DNA from 4 places in the Streptomyces sp. NPDC048639 genome. Region 4 is predicted to be linked to each of the others. Evidence: riboswitches for the same ligand, from Rfam matches in the RefSeq annotation. Region 4 holds a riboswitch; each other region holds the start of a gene.
The links. Region 4 has a riboswitch for cyclic di-AMP ahead of ACGFNH_RS04770 (C40 family peptidase). Riboswitches for the same ligand answer to the same signal wherever they lie in the genome.
Positions count from the first base shown of each region.

Region 1: linked by a shared signal. The riboswitch ahead of ACGFNH_RS17385 (transglycosylase family protein) and the one ahead of ACGFNH_RS04770 (C40 family peptidase) in region 4 are both predicted to bind cyclic di-AMP.
Region 2: linked by a shared signal. The riboswitch ahead of ACGFNH_RS25855 (M23 family metallopeptidase) and the one ahead of ACGFNH_RS04770 (C40 family peptidase) in region 4 are both predicted to bind cyclic di-AMP.
Region 3: linked by a shared signal. The riboswitch ahead of ACGFNH_RS31080 (M23 family metallopeptidase) and the one ahead of ACGFNH_RS04770 (C40 family peptidase) in region 4 are both predicted to bind cyclic di-AMP.

Region 1 covers NZ_JBICVP010000006.1:6,182-11,829, forward strand. The annotation lists gene ACGFNH_RS17365 (exopolyphosphatase) at 1-71, opposite strand, end outside; gene ACGFNH_RS17370 (DUF501 domain-containing protein) at 68-637, opposite strand; gene ACGFNH_RS17375 (septum formation initiator family protein) at 703-1,176, opposite strand; gene eno (phosphopyruvate hydratase) at 1,304-2,584, opposite strand; gene ACGFNH_RS17385 (transglycosylase family protein) at 2,796-3,491, opposite strand; cyclic di-AMP (ydaO/yuaA leader) riboswitch at 3,495-3,660, opposite strand; gene ACGFNH_RS17390 (transglycosylase family protein) at 3,920-4,771, opposite strand; gene ACGFNH_RS17395 (cytochrome P450) at 4,954-5,648, opposite strand, start outside.
Region 2 covers NZ_JBICVP010000009.1:403,387-409,034, forward strand. The annotation lists gene ACGFNH_RS25845 (hypothetical protein) at 1-1,222, opposite strand, end outside; gene ACGFNH_RS25850 (PP2C family protein-serine/threonine phosphatase) at 1,429-2,583, shown strand; cyclic di-AMP (ydaO/yuaA leader) riboswitch at 2,838-2,979, shown strand; gene ACGFNH_RS25855 (M23 family metallopeptidase) at 2,991-4,046, shown strand; gene ACGFNH_RS25860 (aldo/keto reductase) at 4,348-5,289, shown strand; gene ACGFNH_RS25865 (PrsW family intramembrane metalloprotease) at 5,294-5,648, opposite strand, start outside.
Region 3 covers NZ_JBICVP010000015.1:6,659-12,306, forward strand. The annotation lists gene ACGFNH_RS31065 (GNAT family N-acetyltransferase) at 1-247, opposite strand, end outside; gene ACGFNH_RS31070 (HPr family phosphocarrier protein) at 366-647, shown strand; gene ACGFNH_RS31075 (GntR family transcriptional regulator) at 816-1,514, opposite strand; gene ACGFNH_RS31080 (M23 family metallopeptidase) at 1,732-2,508, opposite strand; cyclic di-AMP (ydaO/yuaA leader) riboswitch at 2,524-2,716, opposite strand; gene ACGFNH_RS31085 (M16 family metallopeptidase) at 2,986-4,353, opposite strand; gene ACGFNH_RS31090 (M16 family metallopeptidase) at 4,371-5,648, opposite strand, start outside.
Region 4 covers NZ_JBICVP010000002.1:94,875-100,522, forward strand. The annotation lists gene ACGFNH_RS04760 (ATP-dependent Clp protease proteolytic subunit) at 1-344, shown strand, start outside; gene ACGFNH_RS04765 (hypothetical protein) at 350-658, shown strand; cyclic di-AMP (ydaO/yuaA leader) riboswitch at 962-1,159, shown strand; partial or broken gene ACGFNH_RS04770 (C40 family peptidase) at 1,654-2,001, shown strand; gene ACGFNH_RS04775 (ATP-binding protein) at 2,194-2,622, opposite strand; gene ACGFNH_RS04780 (helix-turn-helix domain-containing protein) at 2,890-3,813, shown strand; gene ACGFNH_RS04785 (DUF397 domain-containing protein) at 3,758-4,057, shown strand; gene ACGFNH_RS04790 (8-amino-7-oxononanoate synthase) at 4,097-5,239, opposite strand; gene bioB (biotin synthase BioB) at 5,415-5,648, shown strand, end outside.

The DNA.
Region 1 (5,648 bases), on a different contig from region 4:
TCCGGGGCGACATCGGCGACCAGCAGGCGGATGGAGTTCGTACCGCAGTCGATCGCGGCGACCCGTGTCATACGCCGTCCTCCTTCTGCTCCTGCGCCGACGCGTTGTGCTCCCGCGCGTCCGACGGGCAGGAGACGCAACGCCCCTTGCGCCACCACTCCGGCAGCATCGCGAGGGCCTCGTCCCCGAGCGGATTGACGCCCGGGCCCGCGGCCAGGGAGTGGCCGACCAGGACGTGCAGGCACTTCACCCGGTCCGGCATGCCGCCCGCGCTGGGGAAGCCCTCCAGCACCCCGATGGCGTCGCGGCGCCGGATGTAGTCCTCGTGCGCGGCGCGGTACGCGGCGGCCAGCTCCGGGTCCTCCGCGAGGCGGGCGCTCATGTCCTTCATGACGCCCTCCGCCTCCAGGGTGCCGATGGCGGAGGCGGCGCGCGGGCAGGTCAGGTAGTAGAGCGTCGGGAAGGGGGTGCCGTCCTCCAGGCGCGGCGCGGTCTCCACCACGTCGGGCAGCCCGCACGGGCAGCGGTGCGCGATGGCGCGCAACCCGCGCGGCACACGGCCCAGTTGCTCGCCGATCGCCTCGATGTCGGCGTCGGTGGGCGGGGTGGGATCGGTCTGGGGAGGGGGCGTGTCCATGCCTGCGCAGATCTCTTCGGTCGAATGGGGAAGTCGGGTACGGACGGGGGGACTTGACAGGGCGGTCAGCCGCGGGCGTCGACGCGGTCGACACCCTCCCAGAGGTTGCTGTACCAGGCCCGGTCGGCCATGCCCCGGCCCTGCGGCCGGCTGCCGTCGTACGAACCGCCGCCGACCACGGTGTAGCCGGTCTCGCCCGGCCTGAGGAAGTGCAGATGCTCACGGGCCTGCCGCTCGACGAACGCCGGGTCCTGCCAGCGCGCCTTCTCGTCGCGCAGCGTCTCCACGGCACGGCGCGCCTGCTCGGCATCGCGCTGCTGCTCGGCGATCTCCGAACGCTGGGAGACCCACTGCCGCATCGGGTACGCCAGGGCGACGACGAGTGAGCAGACGACCAGCGCGAGCAGTGCGGCCCGGCCGGTGAGCCGGCTGCGCCGGGGCGCCTTGCGGGCCTGGGCCCGGTAGACCCGGGCGGCGGCCTGCTCGCCGAGCGCCTTGAGTCTGGTCGCGGTGGAGAACCGCTCCCGGTCCGCGCCCACGTCGCCTCCCTGCTGTCGGATACGTCCGTCCCCGGCCACGGTACGGGACCGCGGCCGGGGACGGACGAAGGCCGGAGCGATGGGCCCGAGGGCTCGTGCCGCCCGTGGGCCCGGCGCTCGTGGGTGGTCAGCCCTTGAAGCGCGGGAAGGCGCTGCGGCCGGCGTACACCGCGGCGTCGTCGAGGATCTCCTCGATGCGCAGGAGCTGGTTGTACTTGGCGACGCGCTCGGAACGGGCCGGGGCGCCGGTCTTGATCTGGCCGCAGTTGGTGGCGACGGCCAGGTCGGCGATGGTGACGTCCTCGGTCTCGCCGGAGCGGTGGGACATCATGCACTTGAAGCCGTTGCGCTGGGCGAGCTCGACGGCGTCGAGGGTCTCGGTCAGCGAACCGATCTGGTTGACCTTGACCAGCAGCGCGTTGGCGGTGTTGTTCTCGATGCCGCGGGCCAGGCGCTCCGGGTTGGTGACGAACAGGTCGTCGCCGACGAGCTGGACCTTGTCACCGAGCTGCTCGGTGATGGTCTTCCAGCCCTCCCAGTCCTCCTCGTTCAGCGGGTCCTCGATGGAGACCAGCGGGTACGCATCGACCAGCTCGGCGTAGTAGGAGGTCATCTCGGCGGCGGTACGGGTCTTGCCCTCGAACGCGTAGACGCCGTCCTTGTAGAACTCGGTGGCGGCGACGTCCAGGGCGAGCGCGATGTCCTGGCCCGGCTGGTAGCCGGCCTTCTTGATGGCCTCGACGATCAGGTCCAGGGCCTCGCGGTTGGAGTCCAGGTTGGGGGCGAAACCGCCCTCGTCGCCGAGGCCGGTGGACAGGCCCCGCTCCTTCAGCACGGACTTCAGGGTGTGGTAGACCTCGGTGCCCCAGCGCAGGGCATCGGAGAAGGACTCGGCGCCGATGGGCGCGATCATGAACTCCTGGATGTCCACGTTGGAGTCGGCGTGCGAGCCGCCGTTGAGGATGTTCATCATCGGGACCGGCAGCAGGTGCGCGTTCGGTCCGCCGAGGTAGCGGAAGAGCGGAAGGTCGGAGGCCTCGGCGGCGGCGTGCGCGACGGCGAGGGAGACGCCGAGGATCGCGTTGGCGCCGAGCGAGGACTTGTCAGGGGTGGCGTCCAGGTCGAACATCGCCTGGTCGATCAGCCGCTGCTCGGTCGCGTCGTAGCCGACCAGCTCCGGGCCGATCTGCTCGATGACGGCGAGGACGGCCTTCTCCACGCCCTTGCCGCCGTAGCGGCTCTTGTCCCCGTCACGGAGCTCGAGGGCCTCGAACGCTCCGGTGGAGGCACCGGAGGGGACGGCGGCACGACCCGTGCTGCCGTCGTCGAGGCCGACCTCGACCTCGACCGTGGGGTTGCCTCGCGAGTCGAGGATCTCGCGGGCTACGACGACGTCGATCGACGGCACGAGCATCTCCTTCTGGGATCTGACGCTGGGACGCAGGACTCGGTGAGTCCCTCTCTGCGGCATGAGCCTAACCGTCCTCGGATCCTCGGCCGTCCTCTGCCCGCCCGCCGAGACGAAAAGGCCCCCAAAGGCCCGTAAAGGTGACCTTTGAGGGCCTTGAATCCGCCGGCCGGCCGGGACCGGTCGGCCCACTGGCCGGCCGGGGGCCGGGTCAGCTCAGGTGGAGACGCTGGCCGGGGAAGATCAGGTCGGCGCGGTCGACGATCTCCTTGTTGAGCTCGTAGAGCTTCTTCCAGCCACCCTCGACGCCCTTGGCGTCGGCGATCGTGCCGAGGGTGTCACCGGGCTTGACCTCGTACTCGCCGTCACCCTTCTTGACCGGCGCTCCGGACGCGTCCTTCGGCGCGGACGGCCCGGCCTCGCCCCGGCGGTCGCTGCGGGCGGCGCGGTCGCTGCGGTCGGCGCGCGCCTCGGCGCCGCCGGCGGAGGTACGGGCGGTGTCCACGTCCGCGTCCGGGCCGCCGGCGGTCAGGCCGCCCGCGCCGGCGCAGGACCAGGCACCCGGCCCCTGCTTGTCGAGCAGCTTCTCCGCGGTGGCGATCTGCTGCTCCTTGGTGGCCAGGTCGGCACGGGACGCGTACTGGGTGCCGCCCGCGGCGGACCAGCTCGACTGCGAGAACTGCAGCCCGCCGTAGTAGCCGTTGCCGGTATTGATGTGCCAGTCGCCGCCGGACTCGCACTGGGCGACCTTCTCCCAGGTTCCGACGGAGGCGGCGCTCGCCGAAGTGGCGCCCATGAGCGGTACGGCGACCGCGGAGCCGGCGACACCGGCGAGTACTGCGATACGAGCCATGGTGGATGGGCGGCGATGCGCGCCGCGCGAGCCCTTGTTGCCGGAAAGCAGCATGGAACATCCCCTCACCGACGCCTGCGAGGTGAGCTGTCGGGTTCGGGCTGTGAGCGGCCCGGCCCGGTGCTCTCGCACCGGTCTTCACCCCTAGCCGTCCGGTCCGCTGTCGCGGCCCTTCCGGCACTTACCTTGGGTCCCCCGCTCCTGCCTACGGCGCTTGCGCGTCGACTGTCCTCCGGCCACCGGCAGGATTAGGCGTGATGGTCGGCGGCGCCCACCGTGCGGCGAGCGGCTTCGACGGTAAGCACACAAGTCCCACCGGTTCAAAAACCGACATCCGGCACCAGGAGCCCCTACTTTTCCTTCTGTTGTCCTTATCTACGCAGGTGGGGACAGGTGCGGGCACACCAGGCGGGCGCAGCACGCCCGTTGGGCCGATGAGATGCTTCTCTCAGTCGCTCCCCAGCGCTGCCCGCACCCGCGAACTAGCGCGCGGACGATTCGAGGTCGAGCGTCTGACCAGGGAGAATGAGGTTCGGGTCGCCGCCGACCACGGACTCGTTGGCCTCGTACAGCGCGGGCCAACCGCCCGCGAGCGAGTGCTTTTCGGCAATTCCCGACAGACTGTCACCCGGTCGGACGGTGTAGTCGCCTTCCTGCTCCGCACGGTCGGAGCCGCTGCCGCGGGAGGCGTGACGGCCGTTCTCGTGGTCCTTGCCCTCGTCCGCCGTGCGGTCCGAGTCGCCCGCACCGCTCCCGGACCCCTCGTCCGCGGGCGCGCCGCGGTGCTTGCCGGCGCCGGATCCGCCGGACGGAGCGGCCGATTCCGAGCCGCCCGGCTCCTGGTCGCCGTAGTCCTCCGAGGGAGCGCCGGATTCGCCGCGGTCCTCGGTGTCGTCGTCGTACGGGGACGATTCCGAGGGGCTGGGCTCGCCGGAGTCCCGGTCGGGAACGGCGGATTCACCGGGGAGCAGGGTTTCGATGGGCCGCGACAGGTCGACGCCGGGATCCACGTCGGGGGCCTCGCCGTCATCGGTGAGGCCGGCGTCCAGCGCGCAGTTCGGCCACGCCTGGGGCCCCTTGGCGTCGAGAATCTTCTCGGCGACGGATATCTGCTGGGAGCGGCTGGCGAGATCGGCCCGGGGCGCGTAGTCGCGACCGCCGTACTCCTCCCAGGTGTTCTGGGTCAGCTGCACTCCGCCGTAGTAGCCGTTGCCCGTGTCCGCGCTCCACAGACCGCCGCTCTCGCACTGCGCGACCCGGTCCCAGGTGTCGGTGTCCGCGGCCTGAGCGCCACCGGCCGCGAGCAGCGGCAGCGCGATCGCCGAACCTGTCACGCCAGCCGTGACGAAGATGGCCGGTGCTTGACGAGGGCGGCGGTGCCGACCGGTCCCGGAACGCATGTGGTGCCTTTCGAGCGAGCGGTGGTGCGAAGCTGCCGCAGAAGGTAGCGAGGTCGGCGTGCTGTCACAAGACGATGTAGTGGAGATCACGCGAAGATCACATAGTTGAAACCCGCTCAAATTTTAGAGGGGGTGAACTCGACCGGAAGCGTGCGCAATCCACGCATGATGAGCCCTCCGCGCCAGCGCAAATCGTCAGGTTCCGCCGCGAGTCGTACGTCGGGAAGGCGCCGGAAAAGTGTGGCGAGAGCGGTCTGTGCCTCCAGCCGGGCGAGCGGAGCGCCCAAACAGTAGTGAATTCCGTGGCCGTACCCGAGGTGCTGGTTGTCGCCGCGGGCGAGGTCGAGCGTGCCGGGATCGGCGAAGCGCGCCGGATCGCGGTCGGCGGCGGCGAGAACCACGAGGACGGGATCGCCGGTGGCGATGGACTGCCCGCCGATGGTGACCGGCTCGACGGCGAACCGCCAGGTGGCGAGCTCCACCGGCCCGTCGTAGCGCAGCAGTTCCTCGACCCCGCTCGCCAGCAGCGTCTCGTCGCCCTCCGCGAGGGCCCGGTGGAGCCGCTCCCGCTGGCCGGGGTTGCGCAGCAGCGCGTACGTGCCGTTGCCGATCAGGTTGACCGTCGTCTCGAACCCGGCGAAGAGCAGGATGAACGCCATCGCCGCGGCCTCGCTCTCGGTGAGGTGCTCGCCGTGATCGCTCGCGCGGATCAGGCCCGAGATGAGGTCGTCGCCGAGGTCGGCGCGCTTGCGATGGATCAACTCGGCGAGATAGCGGCGCATCTTCTTCACCGAACGGGCGACGCCGCCGC
Region 2 (5,648 bases), on a different contig from region 4:
CCAGCCATGTGCCGATCAGCAGGCCGGGGAGGATCCCGCCGCCGAAGTAGCCGTTGGCCCATGGCCCATAGGCCGGTCCGGCCTCCCAGTAGGGCTTGCGTCCCTGTGCCGTCTCCACTTCGCGCCCCATCGGCTCCAGGCCGTCCTCCAGGCGCGCCGCGTCGGCCGCGCAGACCGGCACGGTCCGCTCCTCGCCGCCCGGCGGAGCCCACTGCGCGTCCTGCACGGACGGGCCGTGCCGGGGGTCGAAGAAGCACGGCGGCCTGCGGTCGGGCAGCTCCCTGCCGTCCCGCCGCGCCTCAAGGGTGGCCAGCGAGAACCGGCCGTCCGCCAAGGCCTCGGTCACGCCCCGTACATCACCGGGCCGTCGTGCGCGGTCCATCGACGCCTTGGCCCTGTCGTACGAGTCCAGGGCACTGGCGTAGTCCTCGCGCATCGCGTCGGTGGTATTCGGGGCCGAGGGGTCGAAGTCGATCCGTTCGACCTCCTCGCCGAAGGCGGTGATGTCCTCGTCCACGACCGGGCGGAGCGTGTCGAGCTGTGCGCGGTCCCGCTCGGCCCGCCGCTTCTTGTTACGGCTGCCGACCAGCAGCGCACCGCCGCCGACGGCCGCGATCAGCACGCCGAGCGTGGCCACGAGCCCGAGCGGGCTGACCCGGTTGCTGGGGGAGGTGTCCGTCCCGGTGTCGGTGCTGGAGCCGCCGCTCCAGGTGTCCGGGGCGTGGCCCTGCGCCTGCGGCAGGGCGTCGTCGACGAAGGAGTCGACCATGGCCCGCACATCGCCGGGGGACGAGCGCTCCACGGCGCCGGTGAGGTTGTCGACCGCGTTGCGGGACATCACGGAGGAGTCGGCTCCGGCGTCGAAACGGTCGCCCAGCGCGACCGCGTACACGCCCGTGATGCCGGTCTTGCCCCGCAGGTCCTGGAGCAGGGTCGGCGGGTTGAATTCCTTGGTGGCGGGGAGCACGACGACCATCACCGGCTTGTCCGCCTTCTTGATCTTGTCCGCCAGGGCGTCCGCGGCCGACGGAGGGAGCTGGTCCCTGGCCCGCGGATCGACGTAGACGGGGCCCTTTCTCAGGGCGTCGGCGGCGCTGTCGAGCCCGTCCGCGGCCCGCGCCCCGGGGGCCATGACGGCCACCAGTACGAGGGCGGCGGCGAGTACCGCCAGTACCGGTGCGAGCAGGATGCGACCCGCCCAAGGCTTCGCTGCGGTGTCCATACCTACGAAGTTAACTCCAAAGGCGCAATTTTGTGGCTTACGCCCTTTACTGCACCTTTACATCGTCTTTCCGATGCCTTTCCCGTGCCGTGCGTGCGCCGGGCCGGCAGCGAGCGGTGCGGGACCCCCGATTCGCGCGCGGCGCCTCCCCCGGCCAGGGTGGAAGGGGCGCGCTCGCGGACACGCCGCAGCGTCGGCCCTCACGGATGGGCAGGAGTCAGCAGGTGGGGACGCACGTCGAGGGACCTCGCCGCCTCGGTGGAGCCCGTCGGCCCAGTGCCCGGGTCATCCGCTGGATCCCGGCTCTGCTGATCATCGGCGGCGCGATATTCGACCTCATGACGCCGCCCCGCTTCACCGGCTCCCCGTTCTTCTCGGCGGCCCCGCTGGTGGCCGCCCCGTTCTTCTCGCTCGGTGTCACCGCCCTCACGGGCGGCGCGAGCGTGCTCACCGTGCTCGCGCTGCGGCTGTACGACATCCGGCTCACCGACATCGAGTCGGTCACCGAGCTGGTCACCGTCTTCACGGTCGCCGTCCTCGCCCTGCTCATCAATCGCGTCGTACGCCGGGGCGACCTGCGCCTCGCCTCGGCGCGCACCATCGCGGAGGCGGCCCAGCGCGCCGTCCTGCCCGACCCCGCCGAGCGGATCGGGGGCTTCCATGTCGCCGCGCGCTACGAGGCCGCGCACGCCGAGGCCAGCATCGGCGGCGACCTCTACGCCGTGCAGGACACCCCGTACGGCGTGCGCCTGGTCGTCGGGGACGTGCGGGGCAAGGGACTGGATGCCGTCGAGGCGGTGGCGATCCTCATCGGCTCGTTCCGGGAGGCCGCCGAGCAGGAGCCGACGCTGGAGGCGGTGGCCCGGCGGCTGGAGTGGGCGCTGCACCGGGAGAGTGCCCGGGGTGCGGGGCCGGACCTGTTCGAGGGCTTCACCACGGTCGTCCTCGCCGAGGTGCACGGCGTCGATGACCCGGCAGGCGCGGGCACGCTGCGGCTGCTCAACCGCGGCCACCCACCACCGCTGCTGCTCTACGAGGACGGCGGTCTGAGGGGTGTCGAACCGAAGGTGCCCGCACTGCCGCTCGGCATGGACGACCTGGGCGTGTGGCCGGACCTGGTCCAGGAGTTGGCGTTCCCCGGCGGGGCGACGCTGCTGCTGTTCACCGACGGGGTGACCGAGGCGCGCAATGCCCGCGGCGTCTTCTACGACCCGGTGGAGCGGCTGCGCGGCATGCATTTCCCCGATCCCGGCACGCTCCTCGACGCGCTCGTGGCGGACGTTCGCCGTCATGCGGCGGGCGAGGCACCGGATGACATGGCGCTGCTCGCGGTGGCACGACCCGAAGGCCACGGTCCGTAACCGGATCGCATCGCTCCGCATAACAACTGACGAACAGTCAGCTATGGGGGGTTGTCGGGCGTGAGGTCAACTCGCCCGATTTTCCTGGACCATGTACCGATTTGCCCCCACGGATTTCGTTAACGATCACACGGAACAGCTTGGAAACAGGTCCCGCGGTCTATTAACGTTCGATAACGCAGCGCGGTCGTCCCAGCCGCCACAAGAGGTGGCACCGTGCGCCTACGCCGAATCCCGCACCACCAGCATCACCCGCAGCATCCGCACCAACTGCACCAAGGGAACCGGGGAACCAAACTCTTGGGGTGAATCGGGCACCTTTCCCAAAGGCGCTCGTAGGAGACCTTCCTGCTCCGAACCCGTCAGCTAACCCGGTAGGCGAGAAGGAAGGAAAGGAGAGCGCCCGAGTGGCGTCCAACAGGCCTGCCCCCGAGCCCTTGTACGAACCCCCCGCCGCCCATGGTCCCGGCGGATTCGGTGAGTTCGGCGAGGAGTCCCCGGCCGCCGGTACCGGCGAGTGGAACCCGACGGCCGACTCCCTTGCTCCCGCGCGCGGCAAGCACCGCGTCAGCAAGCAGCGCGGTGGCGGCATGGCCCGCAGCGGTGCCGTCCTCGGGGTCGGTATGTTCGCGGCCGTCGGCGCCGGTGGCATGGCCACCGCCCAGGACAAGCCCCCGGCCGCCATCTCCATGCCGGATCTCGGCATCACCGACCAGCTCCCGGACGCCAAGTCCCTGCCGGGCATCGGCTCCCTGGTGGCCGACGACGACGCCCCCGCCGGAGCCACCACCCCGCTCTCCACCGCGGGACTCACCGACACCGAGGCCGCCAACGGCACCGGCGCGGGCGAGGCGCTGCGCGCCCGCATCATGCGCCAGGCCGAGCAGCAGCAGGGCGCGGCGGAGACCGCGCAGCGCGAGGCGGCCGAGAAGGCAGCCGCGAAGAAGGCCGCCGAGGAGGTCGCCGAGGCCAAGGAGAAGGCCGCGGACGCCAAGGCCGCCGCCGAGCGCAAGGCGAAGGCCGAGGCCGCGCGCAAGGCCGAGGCCGAGCGACTGGCCAAGCTGGCCAAGCAGTTCACCCTCCCCGTCGCCTCGTACACGCTGACCGCGGGCTTCGGCGAGGCCGGCTCCATGTGGGCCAACGACCACACCGGGCTGGACTTCGCCGCCCCCACCGGTACCCCCGCCAAGGCGGTGCACGGCGGCACGATCACGGAGGCCGGCTGGGCCGGTTCCTACGGCTACCGGATCATCCTCACCCTCGACGACGGCACCGAGGTCTGGTACTGCCACCTGTCCTCGATGACCAAGACGTCCGGGAAGGTGACGACCGGCGAGACGATCGGCCGCGTCGGCGCCACGGGCAATGTCACCGGGGCCCACCTCCACTTGGAGGTCCGTCCGGGCGGCGGCGACCCGATCGACCCGGCCGGCTGGCTGCGCGGCAAGGGCATGGCGCTCTAGACCCGCACCACACCCCTCTCGCGCCGCTCCGGCGCGACCGTCCTGAGGCCGTCCGTCCACCGGTCGGCCACCCCCACCGCGTTCGCCGCCAGCCCCGGTGTTTCCTCCCCCCTGGCACCGGGGCTGCCGGTATGCCCGCGGCCTTGCGTACCCGCGTCGCTCGCCGCGCCTCGCTCGCCGCGCCCGTTCGTGCACCTGGACCGTTTCGTGCACCTGGACCCTTCGCGCACCGGACCGTTCGCGCATCCGAGCCCTTTGCCATGGCGGAATAGCCGTGCCCCGGGGAGCGTTGGGTTGCCGCATGGCCGACAACAGCAGGATCATCGGTGATCTGACCGTCCACCCCCTCTGCCTCGGCGGCAATGTCTTCGGCTGGACGGCCGACGAGCAGCAGTCGCACGCGGTGCTGGACGCCTACGCGGCAGCGGGCGGCAACTTCATCGACACCGCCGACGTCTACACGGCCGCGGTCGAGGGCAATGCCGGTGGCGAGTCCGAAACCGTCATCGGCAACTGGCTGGCGGCACGCGGCAACCGCCAGGAGGTCGTGATCGCGACCAAGGCGGGCCGGCACCCGGAGTTCATGGGCCTGCGGGCGAAGACCCTCAAGGCAGCGGCGGAAGCCTCACTGCGCCGTCTGCGGACCGACCGCATCGATCTCTACTACACCCACTTCGACGACCCGACCGTCCCCGTCGAGGAGATCGTCACCACGCTCGACCAGCTCGTACGGGAGGGCAAGGTCCGGCAGTTGGGGGCCTCCAACATCTCCCCCGAGCGGCTCGAGGCATCGCTCGCCTTCGCACAGCGCGAGGGCCTGGCGGCGTACGCGGCGGTGCAGCCGCACTACAACCTCGTCTCGCGCGACACCTACGAGGGCGCTCCCGCGGAGCTCGCGGCCCACCACGGCCTGGCCGCCGTCCCGTACTTCGCGCTCGCCGCCGGTTTCCTCACCGGCAAGTACCGGCCGGGTGCCGAGGTCGACAGCGCACGGGCCCGGCGGGCCGGCCCGCACCTGGAGACCGAGCGCGGGCGGCGCGTGCTGGCGGCGCTCGACACCATCGCGCAGGCGCGGGGCGTGCAGGTCGCCACGGTCGCCCTCGCCTGGCTCGCGCGCCGGCCGACGGTGGCCTCCCCGATCGCCAGCGCCCGTACCCCGGAACAGCTCCCCGCCCTGCTCGCGGTCGCGGACTTCCTATTGACCGACGCGGAGTCGGCCGCCCTGGACGCGGCGTCGGCGTAGCGGGTCACGCTCCGTACGGGGGGCGGAAGTCGGTCGGCGCAGCGTGCCCCTGGCCGTACTGCCCTTGTCCGTACTGCCCCTGGCCGTGCGGGCCTTGACCGTACTGCCCTTGGCCGTGCGGCGGGGGAGCCGCGGGACCATGGCCCGGACCGTGCTGCGGGGGCACCGCGTGCCCGTGCCCCTGGCCGTACGGCGGCGGCATGCCCGGCCCGTACGCCGGACGGCCGTGCGGCCCCCACTGCGGCGGGACCCGCGGCGGTGCGGTGATCAAGGCGGCGTGGGCCAGGGCGGGTTGGGCCACGTCCTTGCGCTGCCAGAGGTGGTGCAGCAGCTCCTGCTCCCGCGCGACGAAGTCCGCC
Region 3 (5,648 bases), on a different contig from region 4:
TGGCCGCAAGGCCGACCCGGTCCACGTAGTCGTGGTGCGTGAACCGGTGCACGTCGCGATCGGAGAGGCGAGGGTACGGTGCAAAGAAGCGGTAGTACTTCGACTCGTCCGAGACCTGCTCGTAGTAGCTGACCAACCGCTGAGCGTCGTCCGGGGTGATGGGCCGGATCTGCGCGGTGCCCCCGTCGCGCAGCACGACGTCTGCTTCCCAGTGGGCCGGGTAGGCGTGTTCCGGCGTCGTCCCCATGGGGCCAGCGTACGGGCGAGGGGCGGAGCGGGGCACTCCGTGTGCCATGAGAGACTGAGCGCAAGCTGGTCTAGACAACCCCGTCGGACACACCTGTCACGACCCGAAGGGCAACACCATGGTTGAGCGCCGCGTCACCGTCGGCTGGGCCGAGGGCCTGCACGCCCGGCCTGCTTCGATCTTCGTCCGTGCGGCGACGGCCGCGGGTGTTCCCGTGACGATCGCCAAGGCCGACGGCAACCCGGTCAACGCCGCCTCGATGCTGGCGGTGCTCGGCCTCGGCGCCCAGGGTGGCGACGAGATCGTGCTCGCCTCCGACGCCGACGGCGCCGACATCGCGCTCGACCGCCTGGCCAAGCTCGTCTCCGAGGGTCTCGAAGAGCTCCCCGAGACCGTCTGACAGCGCGTCCCGGAGCCGCCCCCGAAATGCGGGAAGCTTCGGAGTAAACCGGCTCGAAGAACCGCGGTGGACCCTTACGGTCCCCGCGCTTCTTTCGTCAGCGAGCATTTTCCGCCGGCCGTTCCGAATTCGGTGCGGAATTCCCCGCACCTGTATACGGCAGCCCTGTTAATTCTGCGCACTCATTGTGTTGACGGCGTGTTTCGCGGTGCTCACACACACCGGGCGGCGCATCCGGTGGACCGCCAGCGAGCGCTCGGTGTGCACCGCCATGAGCGCCCGGGCCCGGTCCGCTTCTCCGCGCGCCACCGCGTCGGCGATCGCGGCGTGCTCGTCCCAGGAGTTCGTCGCGCCCACCGGCGCGGGCGCGTACATCCACGCGATCTTGCGGCGGACCTGGGTGAGCAGCGCCGCGAGGCTGGGGCTGCCGGAGGCCTGGGCCAGCGTCTCGTGGAACCAGCCTTCCAGCGACCGCAGATCCGCCACCTGTCCGTGCCGCGCCCGCTCCTGGCCCAGCCGTACGAGACCGCGCAACACCTTGAGGTGGGCGTCCGTACGGCGCTGTGCGGCGCGCGCGGCGCCCAGCGGCTCCAGCAGCGCGCGGATGTCGAGCAGGTCGGCGGCCTCCTGCTCGGAGGGCTCGGCGACGCAGGCCCCGGCGTGTCTGCGGGTGGTCACGAACCCTTCGGACTCCAGGGTGCGCAGGGCCTCGCGGACGGGGACGCGGGAGACGCCGTAGCGTCGCGCGAGGACCTCCTCGGTCAGCCTGCTGCCGGGCGGATGGATTCCGGCGACGATGTCGTCGCGAATCGCCCGGCACACCGCACGCGCCGGAATACGGCCGGCTGCCGGTGTCTCGCCGCTCACATCCGATCCCGCATGGCCGGACCTCCGCTGCAATTCCCGGGAAACACGTTCGACCGCGTTCATTCAAGAACTGTATGGCACAACGGAGGAATTTCCATCGGGCGGGACCCGGACATGGATATCTTTTGGCCTTTGCGCGGTCCCCGGCTCGGTCCGTTGCGCGGTCCCCGTTCCCTCCTGCCGCCGGCGGGACGGCAGGAGGGTCCGCGTCAGAGGCTCACAGGCTCAGGCCGTGCGAGCGCAGGTAGGCCACCGGGTCGATGTCGGAGCCGTAGTCGGGGGATGTGCGGGCCTCGAAGTGCAGATGCGGGCCCGTGGTGTTCCCGGTACTGCCCGAGAGGCCGATCTTCTCGCCCGGGGTGACGGTCCGGCCGACGGAGACATGGACCGCGGAGAGGTGGCCGTACTGCGTGTACGTGCCGTCCTTCATCTTGATCACGATGTTGTTGCCGTAACTGCCGCCCCAGCCGGCCTCGACGACGGTGCCGGCGCCCACCGAGCGCACGGTCGTCCCCGACGAGGCGTGGAAGTCCACACCGGTGTGGCTGCCGGAGGACCAGGCGCCACCGGCGGATCCGTACGAGGTGGAGACGTAGCTGCCTTCGACGGGCAGGACAAAGGCGTTGAGGCGCTTGCGCTCGGCCTCGCGGGCCGCGCGCTTCTTCTCGGCCTTGACCTCCGCCGCCCGCTTCTTCGCGGCGGCCTCGGCCTTGGCACGGGCCGCGGCCGCATCGGCCGCGTCCTGCTGTGCCTCGGCCTGGGCATCCACGGTGCGGGCGAGCGAGTCGTCCATGACGATCGCCTGGCGCAGACCGGTCTGTTCGGCATCGGGCGCGTGGCCCGGCGCGGCTGCGGACGCGGGACCGGCGGCCAGTGAGGTCACGATCCCGGTGGTGGCGAGGGTGGCTATGCCCGCAAGGCTCGCGCCGGAACGGGCGAGACGGCTGGGGCGGCGATAACGGTGCTTCCCGGTGGCACGGGTGAACGACGCCATGCGGCGGCGGTGCTCCTTTCCTTCCTTCTCGCCTACCGGGTTAGCTGACGGGTTCGGAGCAGGAAGGTCTCCTACGGGCCCCTCGCGGGAGGCGCCCGATTCACCCCAGGGACTGCGCGCCCTCCCGCGCCGGTGCGGCGCGCGACGAGCAAGGTGGGTCCCCGGCTCCCCTGGCTCGCGCCGTACGGGGACTCGGCGATGACTGCCCGGAGCCGCGGGTGCGGCAGGTGTACCGGCCGGACAGCCGGACCGACGCTAAACGGGACATCTGTCAATCGCCAAAGAAATCAGGGCGTTTGTAGTCGACACCACAAAGGAAACGGCAGACTCAATAACAAACCGGACATACATCGGTACCCCGGAGCCACTCCGGGCTCCGGGGTACCGATGCTGTACGCGGTCGGGCCTGACGGGGCATCAGCCGCTGTCAGGGACGCCGTCCGCCGATGCGTTCAGGGGCAGCCGCTGTTCAGGGCGTCAGCCGCTGACCACCTTCACCTCGCCGATGCCCAGAGCACGTACGGGCTCCTCGATCTCGGAGGCGTCGCCGACGAGGATCGTCACCAGGCGGTCCGACGGGAAGGCGCTGACGGCCGCCGCCGTGGCCTCGACCGTGCCGGTGTCGGCGAGCTGGGCGTACAACTGCGCCTGGTAGTCGTCCGGGAGGTGCTGCTCGACCTGGTCGGCGAAGGTGCCCGCGACCGCGGCCGCCGTCTCGTACTTGAGCGGGGCGACACCGACGAGGTTCTGCACGGCGGTGTCCCGCTCCGCGTCGGTGAGCCCCTCCGCGGCCAACGTGCGCAACACCTTCCAGGTGTCCTCCAGCGCCGGTCCGGTGGAGGCGGTGTCCACCGAGCCGCTGATGGCCAGCAGCGAGGCGCCCGTGCCGTCGGGGGCGGAGCGCAACACCTGGCCGAACGCCCGTACGCCGTAGGTGTATCCCTTCTCCTCGCGCAGCACCCGGTCGAGCCGGGAGGTGAGCGTGCCCCCGAGGCAGTAGACGCCGAGGACCTGGGCGGGCCACACGCGGTCGTGCCGGTCGGATCCGATCCGCCCGATCAGCAGCTGGGTCTGCACCGCGCCGGGGCGGTCCACGATGACGACACGGCCTGCGTCGTCGGCGGTCACCGGGGGGACGGGCCGGGCAGAGGCGGTGTTGCCGGTCCAGGCGCCGAGGGTGTCCCCGAGGACGGCAGCGAGGTCGATCCCGGTCAGGTCGCCGACGACCACGGCGGTGGCGGTGGCGGGGCGAACATGGGCCTCGTAGAAGGCGCGTACGGCCGCGGCGTCGACGCGCTCGACCGTCTCCTCGGTGCCCTGCCGCGGACGGGACATCCGGGACGCGGACGGGAACAGCTCCTTGGAGAGCTCCTTGGCCGCGCGGCGAGCCGGGTTGGCCTGCTCGTGCGGGATCTCGTCGAGCCGGTTGCGGACCAGCCGCTCGATCTCGCCGTCGGGGAACGCCGGGGCGCGCAGGGCGTCGGCCAGCAGCCCGAGGGCCTTCTCCAGCCGGGAGGCGGGGACCTCCAGGGAGACGCGGACGCCCGGGTGGTCGGCGTGGGCGTCGAGGGTGGCGCCGCAGCGCTCGAGCTCCGCGGCGAAGTCCTCCGCGGTGTGCTTGTCGGTGCCCTCGGACAGCGCCCGCGCCATGATCGTGGCGACGCCGTCCAGTCCGGTGGGCTCGGCGTCCAGCGGCGCGTCGAGGTTCATGTCCACCGCGACGACCTGCTGGCCGGGACGGTGACAGTGCAGCACGGTCAGGCCGTTGGGGAGCGTTGCGCGCTCGGGGGCCGGGAAGGCCCACGGCTTGGCGGTGCCGCCCTGGGGCTGCGGATGGAAGGTCATGGCGGGGGTGGCGTCGCTCACTGAGCCGCCTCCTGTCCTGCGTTGTCGTCGGCGGCCTGGCTGTCGGCGGATGCGTCGGCGGCGTCCCCGCCGCCCGCGGCGGGTCCGGTCGGCTCGTAGACCAGGACCGCGCGGTTGTCGGGGCGCAGTCGCGCGGCGGCCACGGCCTTGACCTCCTCGGGGGTGATCTCCAGCAGCCGGTCGACGGCGGTCAGCGCCAGCTTGGGGTCACCGAACAGGACCGCGTAGCGGCAGAGCTGGTCGGCGCGGCCGCCGACCGTGGCGAGCTGGTCCAGCCACTCGCGCTCGAGCTGCGCCTGGGCGCGCTCCATCTCCTCCGGCGTCGGCCCTTCCTCGGCGAAGCGGGCCAGCTCCTGGTCGACAGCTGCCTCGATGTCCGGGACCTCGACGCCGCCGGAGGTCTTCACGTCCAGCCAGCCGAGGGAGGGCGCACCTGCCAGCCTCAGCAGGCCGAAGCCCGCGGCCACGGCCGTACGGTCGCGGCGCACCAGGCGGTTGTGGAGGCGGGAGGACTCCCCGCCTCCGATGACGGTGAGGGCGATGTCGGCGGCGTCGGCCTCACGGGTGCCGTCGTGCGGAAGGCGGTAGGCCGACATCAGGGCGCGGGCCGGGACCTCCTCCTCGACGACCTCGCGGAGCTGCTCGCCGATGGTCTCGGGGAGGGAGCCGTCGCGCGGAGCCGGCTTGCCGTCATGGCCCGGGACGGTGCCGAAGTACTTCTCGACCCAGGCCAGGGTCTGGTCCGGGTCGATGTCGCCGACGATAGACAGCACCGCGTTGTTGGGCGCGTAGTACGTGCGGAAGAAGGCGCGCGCGTCCTCCAGCGAGGCGGCGTCCAGGTCGGCCATCGAGCCGATCGGGGTGTGGTGGTACGGGTGGCCCTCGGGGTAGACCATCGCCGTGAGCTTCTCGAAGGCGGTGCCGTAGGGGACGTTGTCGTAGCGCTGGCGGCGCTCGTTCTTCACGACGTCCCGCTGGTTCTCCATCCCCTCCTCGTCGAGCGCGGAGAGCAGGCTGCCCATGCGGTCGGCCTCCAGCCAGAGCGCGAGCTCGAGCTGGTGGGCGGGCATGGTCTCGAAGTAGTTGGTGCGCTCGAAGCTGGTGGTGCCGTTCAGGGAGCCGCCCGCGCCCTGGACGAGCTCGAAGTGGCCGTTGCCCTTGACCTGGCCGGAGCCCTGGAACATCAGGTGCTCGAAGAGGTGGGCCAGGCCGGTGCGGCCCTCGACCTCGTGGCGCGAGCCGACGTCGTACCAGAGGCAGACCGCGGCGACCGG
Region 4 (5,648 bases):
TGGGCCGGGCCGACTCCGCGGCCGCGGTGCTGCTGGCCGCCGGAACTCCCGGCAAGCGCCTGATGCTGCCCGGCTCCCGCGTGCTCATCCATCAGCCGGCCCTGCCGGAGCCCGTCGAGGGCCGGGTGAGCGACCTGGAGCTCCAGGCCGCGGAGTTGCTGCGCATGCGGGCGATGCTGGAGGAGTTGCTCGTACGGCACACGGGCCGGCCACCCGAGCGGATCGCCGCCGACATCGAGCGCGACACCGTCTTCGATGCCGAAGCGGCCCTGAGTCACGGGCTCGCGGACCGCATCGTGCAGCACCGCAAGGGGACGCCCGGCCTCCCGGCCGGCGGGCGGTGATCGGCGTGCTGCCACCCGAACTGCCTCCGCTGCCCGCCCTGACGCGCGCCGAGTGCGATCTGGTGGACCGTTACCTGGAGGTACTCGATCTGCTGGGCCGCATCAACCCGGCCCGCTCCTGCGACACGTACGGCGGGCTGCGCGCCGCACAGGCCCTGGTCGGCAGGGCGGCGGCACTGCGGGACGCGCTGACTCTGATGCACGAGCGCGGGGAGAGTTCGATCCACGCCGCGACTCTGGCGCGCGCGTTGCGGGTGCTTGACGGAGAGCGGCGGGTGGGGCGCCTCACCCTCCCTCCGGAAGCGGAGAGTTGACGACCCGTCGCCCGGAACGGCGGCTCGGTACGGCCGAACGTGTACGCCCGATCGACGTACCGTCAGCTCCGTACGAGACATTGATCGACTTGCGATCGGACGACGGAGGGGAGTGCGGTGCACACCGCCCCTCGCCTGGTACGGGGCCTGCCGAGGAACCGGATCCGGCAGCGGGAAAACCCTCTGGACCGCTAAATGCGTCAAATGTGACTAAGGTCCAAAGTGGCCGTTTCGATCGGAAATCTTCCGGTTCTTGCGTGACGATCCGTTAGACGACAAGCCCCCGCCATCGCGGTGGGGCGGTCCGTGCGGACGCCGAGTCCTGCCGCCGCACGGATGCCCGGTCGACACGAGTGGATCGGCAGGAGTGGAGGACCCGAGCAGTCCGGGGCGCCGGGAGTACCGGCCGCTCCTTGGGGTGAAGCCGCTGCGGCGGCCGGGCATTCTTCGCCTGCCCGAACCCGACAGGTCACCCTTCACAGGCGGCTGACGAAGGGGTGCGCATGACCGCGCATGCACAAGTCCCGTCCCTCCTCGGCCGGGCCGGCGCCGCTTCGGCGCTCACCCTGGCAGCCGTCGGCGGCGCGCTCCTGGCGCCGGGCTCCGCCGGGAAGGCGTACGCAAGTCCACCGCCCGGCCCGGACTCGTCCCAGATCCGGAGCGACACGGCCGGGGCAGGAGTGTCCGGAATCGAGCAGCAGATTTCCGGCACGGATCCGTTCTCCGACACGGACGACGAGTCGTCCCTCAGCGGCTCAGGGGGCGGAAGACCACCCGAATCCCTGCCGGGCATGCCCGGCATCAGACCCGACGGAGCGCCGCCTTCCGCAGAGCCGGACGAGGGGGGAGCACCGCAGCAACAGTCCCATCCGCCCCGGAAGGAACCGTCGAAGCCGGACCGGTCCGACCAGGGCGGACAGGGCGGGAAGCAGGCGGCGCACCGCCCCGAAGCACCGAAGGCGGAGAAGCCCGCCAAGGCTCGGCAACCGCAGCAGCTCGGGACACGGGCCCTCAACGTCGCCCACTCCAAGCGGGGCGCCCCCTACCGCTACGGTGCCACCGGCCCGGGGAGCTTCGACTGTTCGGGCCTGACCGTCTACGCGTACAAGTCCGTGGGCAAGAGCCTGCCGCGGACGGCGTCGGCGCAGTACAACTCGACCCGCCGCATCCCGGCCTCCAGCCGCCGCCCCGGCGATCTCGTCTTCTTCGGCGCCGGACGCGGGGTCTACCACGTAGGTATCTACGCGGGTGACGGGAAGGTCGTGCACTCGCCCAAGGCCGGTTCGGTGGTGAGAGTCGATCCGATCTGGTCGAACGACGTCGCCTACGGCCGGGTGGACTGAGGCCCCCTCGCACGGCTCGGTGCGCACACATCCGTGCGCACCGGGCCGCCGCGGTCCTGACGACCACGGCATCCGGCCGCGTACGGGACCAAGGCACCCGAGGGATCCGGTCGAGTACGGAGGGCCGGTCAGTACGGGAGCCGGCCGGGTACGGGCCGACAGGGACCGGAACCGGCCAACTGCGCTCGCCCGTCAGGGAGTCGGGACCGGCCAGGGAAGCGCGATCCAAACGGTCTTGCCGCCCTCCGCCGTCGGCGTGACGGAGAGCCTGCCACCGGACTCGGCCGTGAGGCTGCGGATGATCACCATCCCCCGGCCGTTGTCCTGCTGCACTGCGGCGGGCAGCCGCCTCGGTCTTCGCGGATGGCTGTCGGTGACACCGATGCGCAGTTGCTCGTCGCGATCGAGCCGGATGTCCACGGTGAAGGTGGGCGACTGGCCGAGCGTGTGCACCACGGCGTTGGTGGCGAGTTCGGACACGATGAGGCGCACGGTGTCGGCGCACTCCGCGCCCTCCGGCAGCCCCCACTCGGCGAGGACGGTGCTGACGTACCGGCGGGCCGCCGTGACGGAGGCGGGGTCGCTCGGGTAGGTGATGGATGCTTCATGATGGTCTGCCATCGCGGACGCGGTCCCTTTCCCGCCGAGGCCCGGGGTCCGACGCGTTGTACGCATACGGAGACGACGTCGGAGCCGCCCTCCGGCGACCCCTTCGGCCAGAGTGCCACCGATGTGCCCGGTGCGGGGGGCGATCGACCGCGATGTGCATATATCTGTCCCTCGATGCGGTGAACTCTTCGCCGGAAACCCGCATTTGGGCTCACACTGACGCACGGGCGGGCGCGCGACGCCGCCCGCCAGCGGCACCGGAGGGAGCGCGAGGAGCCCATGCAGCACGGTCCGGCGGTGCGCCGCCGCAAGCTCGGCGAAGAGCTGCGGCGCCAGCGCGACATCGCCGGTCTGACGAGCGGCGAGGCCGCTCGCCTGGCCGGCTGGCACCAGTCGAAGGTGAGCCGGATCGAGACGGGGCGCAGCGGCGTCAAGTCCGAGGACGTGACCCGTCTGCTGGATGTGTACGGGGTGACGGATCCGGAGCTGCGCTCACTGCTCGCGGCTCTGGCCAACTCCGATGCCAATGGCGGGCAGCGCGCGTGGTGGCACGCCTATCGCGAGCTTCTGCCCTCCGCCTACCGGGACTTCATCAGTCTGGAGGCGGAGGCCGAACGCGCCCGGACGCTGGAGACGCTGGTCGTGCCGGGACTGCTCCAGACGCCCCGCTACGCCCGTGCCGTGACGCGCGCCGCGCTCGCGTCGCTGCCGGCCCGGCGCATCGACGAGCTGGTGGACGTACGGATCGCGCGACAGGACGTGCTGCGGGCGAACCCTCCGCTGGAGCTCCACGCGGTGCTGGACGAGGCGGTGTTGCGGCGGGAGGTCGAGTCTCCCGAGGTGATGGCGGAGCAGCTGGAACATCTGGTGGAGGTCGGTTCGCTGCCCCAAGTCCGGCTCCAGGTGCTGCCGTTCACGCACGGCTTGCACATCGGCGTGACGGGGCCTTTCGTTATTTTCTCATTTCCGGTCAGTTCTGATCTGGATGTGGTCGTTCTCGACCACTTGACGAGTAGCCTCTACCTCGAACGGAAAGAGGATCTCAGGGCGTACAGCGAGGCATTCGACACGCTGCGGGGGCGCGCCCTCCCGTGTGACGACTCGTTGGCCTTCATCGCCGCCATCGGCGATCCCCTGAGGAGGCGCAGTGCCCACCCCCCACGAACAGCCCACCCCCCACACCCCGTACATACCCTCCAGTGACCGCCTGCCCGGCCTGAACTGGCGCCGCAGCAGCCGCAGCACCGGCATGAACAACTGCGTGGAGACGGCCGTTATCGGCACGGCCACCGGAATGGGATACTCCGGGAGTTCCGGCCGGTCCCGGGTCCGCGTGGCCGTACGCGACTCCAAGGACACGGCCGGACCCGCGCTCCTCTTCTCCCCCGCCGCATGGCGGATGTTCGTACGGGACGTCCGGGCCGGGTGGTTCGACATCCGGACCTGACCGCGCCCCAGAGGCGGCACCGGCGGCCGGGACGACTCGTCAGGCCGCCGGTGCCGCCGCGACGATCACCGCGACCGCGTCCTCGATCTGCGTGTCCGTGAGGTCGGCGCGGGCGGTCAGCCGCAGTCGCGAGATGCCGTCGGGCACGGACGGCGGGCGGAAGCAGCCCACCACCAGCCCCGCGGCGCGGCAGTCGGCGGCCCAGCGGACCGCCGCATCCGGAGAGGGGGCCCGCACCGAGACCACGGACGCGTCCGGGCGGACGGCGGTCAGCCTTGCCTCCGTGAGCCGGCGATGCACTTCGGAGGCGACCGTACGGGCACGCGCCGCACGCTCGGGCTCACGGGCCAGCAGCCGCAGGCTCGCGAGCGCCGCGCCCGCCGCGGCCGGAGCGAGCCCGGTGTCGAAGATGAACGTCCGGGCCGTGTTGACCAGATGCTCGATCACCCGCGCCGGGCCGAGGACGGCACCGCCCTGGCTGCCCAGGGATTTCGAGAGGGTGACGGTGGCGACGACATCCGGGGCGCCAGCGAGCCCGGTCGCGTACAGCGCACCCCGCCCGCCGTCGCCGAGCACGCCCAGCCCGTGGGCGTCGTCGACGAGCAGCGCCGCTCCGTGCGTACGGCACGCGGCGGCCAATTCCCGCAGCGGCGCCGCGTCCCCGTCGACCGAGAAGATCGAATCGGTGACGGCCACTGCCCTTCCGTCGTGCCCGTCCAGCGACTTGGCCACGGCGCCCGGGTCGGCGTGCGGTACGACGGCGGTCTCGGCACGCGAGAGCCGGCAGCCGTCGATGAGCGAGGCGTGGTTCGCCGCGTCGGAGACGACGAGGGTGTCCCGGCCGCTGAGCGCGGTGACGGCGGCGAGGTTGGCGGCATAGCCCGAGGAGAGGACGAGAGCGGCCTCGAATCCGCAGAAGGCCGCCAGCTCGCTCTCCAGCTCGGCGTGCAGCTCGGTGGTGCCGGTGACCAGACGCGAACCGGTGGAACCCGCGCCCCAGCGCCGGGCGGCATGGGCGGCGGCGCTGGTGACCTCGGGATGGCGGGACAGACCCAGGTAGTCGTTGCTCGCCAGATCGAGAAGCGGCGAGTCGGCGGCGCGCGGACGCAGGGCGCGTACGAGCCCGGCACGGCGGCGCGCCTGCGCCTGCTCGTCGATCCAGTCGAACGGGTCGTGGGGCATCGGGCCGTCCCTCGCGTCGGTCACAGAAGCCCGGGCGGTCCCGGGATGAGGCTGCGTCCCAAACCGTAATGGGCGGGCGGACCGGTCATGGTGTGGCAATACACACACCTCATTCGGGGCCTGTTGTGCGGTCCCTCCTTGGCCGGGAGCCGTGCCGTAGGCGAGGATCAGCGCCATGGAGCTGCTGAACACGCTGGTGGACAAGGGGCTGCGACGAGAGCTGCCCACCCGGGACGAGGCCCTCGCCGTGCTGGCCACATCGGACGACGACCTGCTCGATGTGGTGGCGGCCGCCGGGAAGGTGCGCCGTCAGTGGTTCGGGCGGCGGGTGAAGCTCAACTACCTCGTCAACCTCAAGTCCGGCCTGTGCCCGGAGGACTGCTCGTACTGTTCCCAGCGGCTCGGTTCG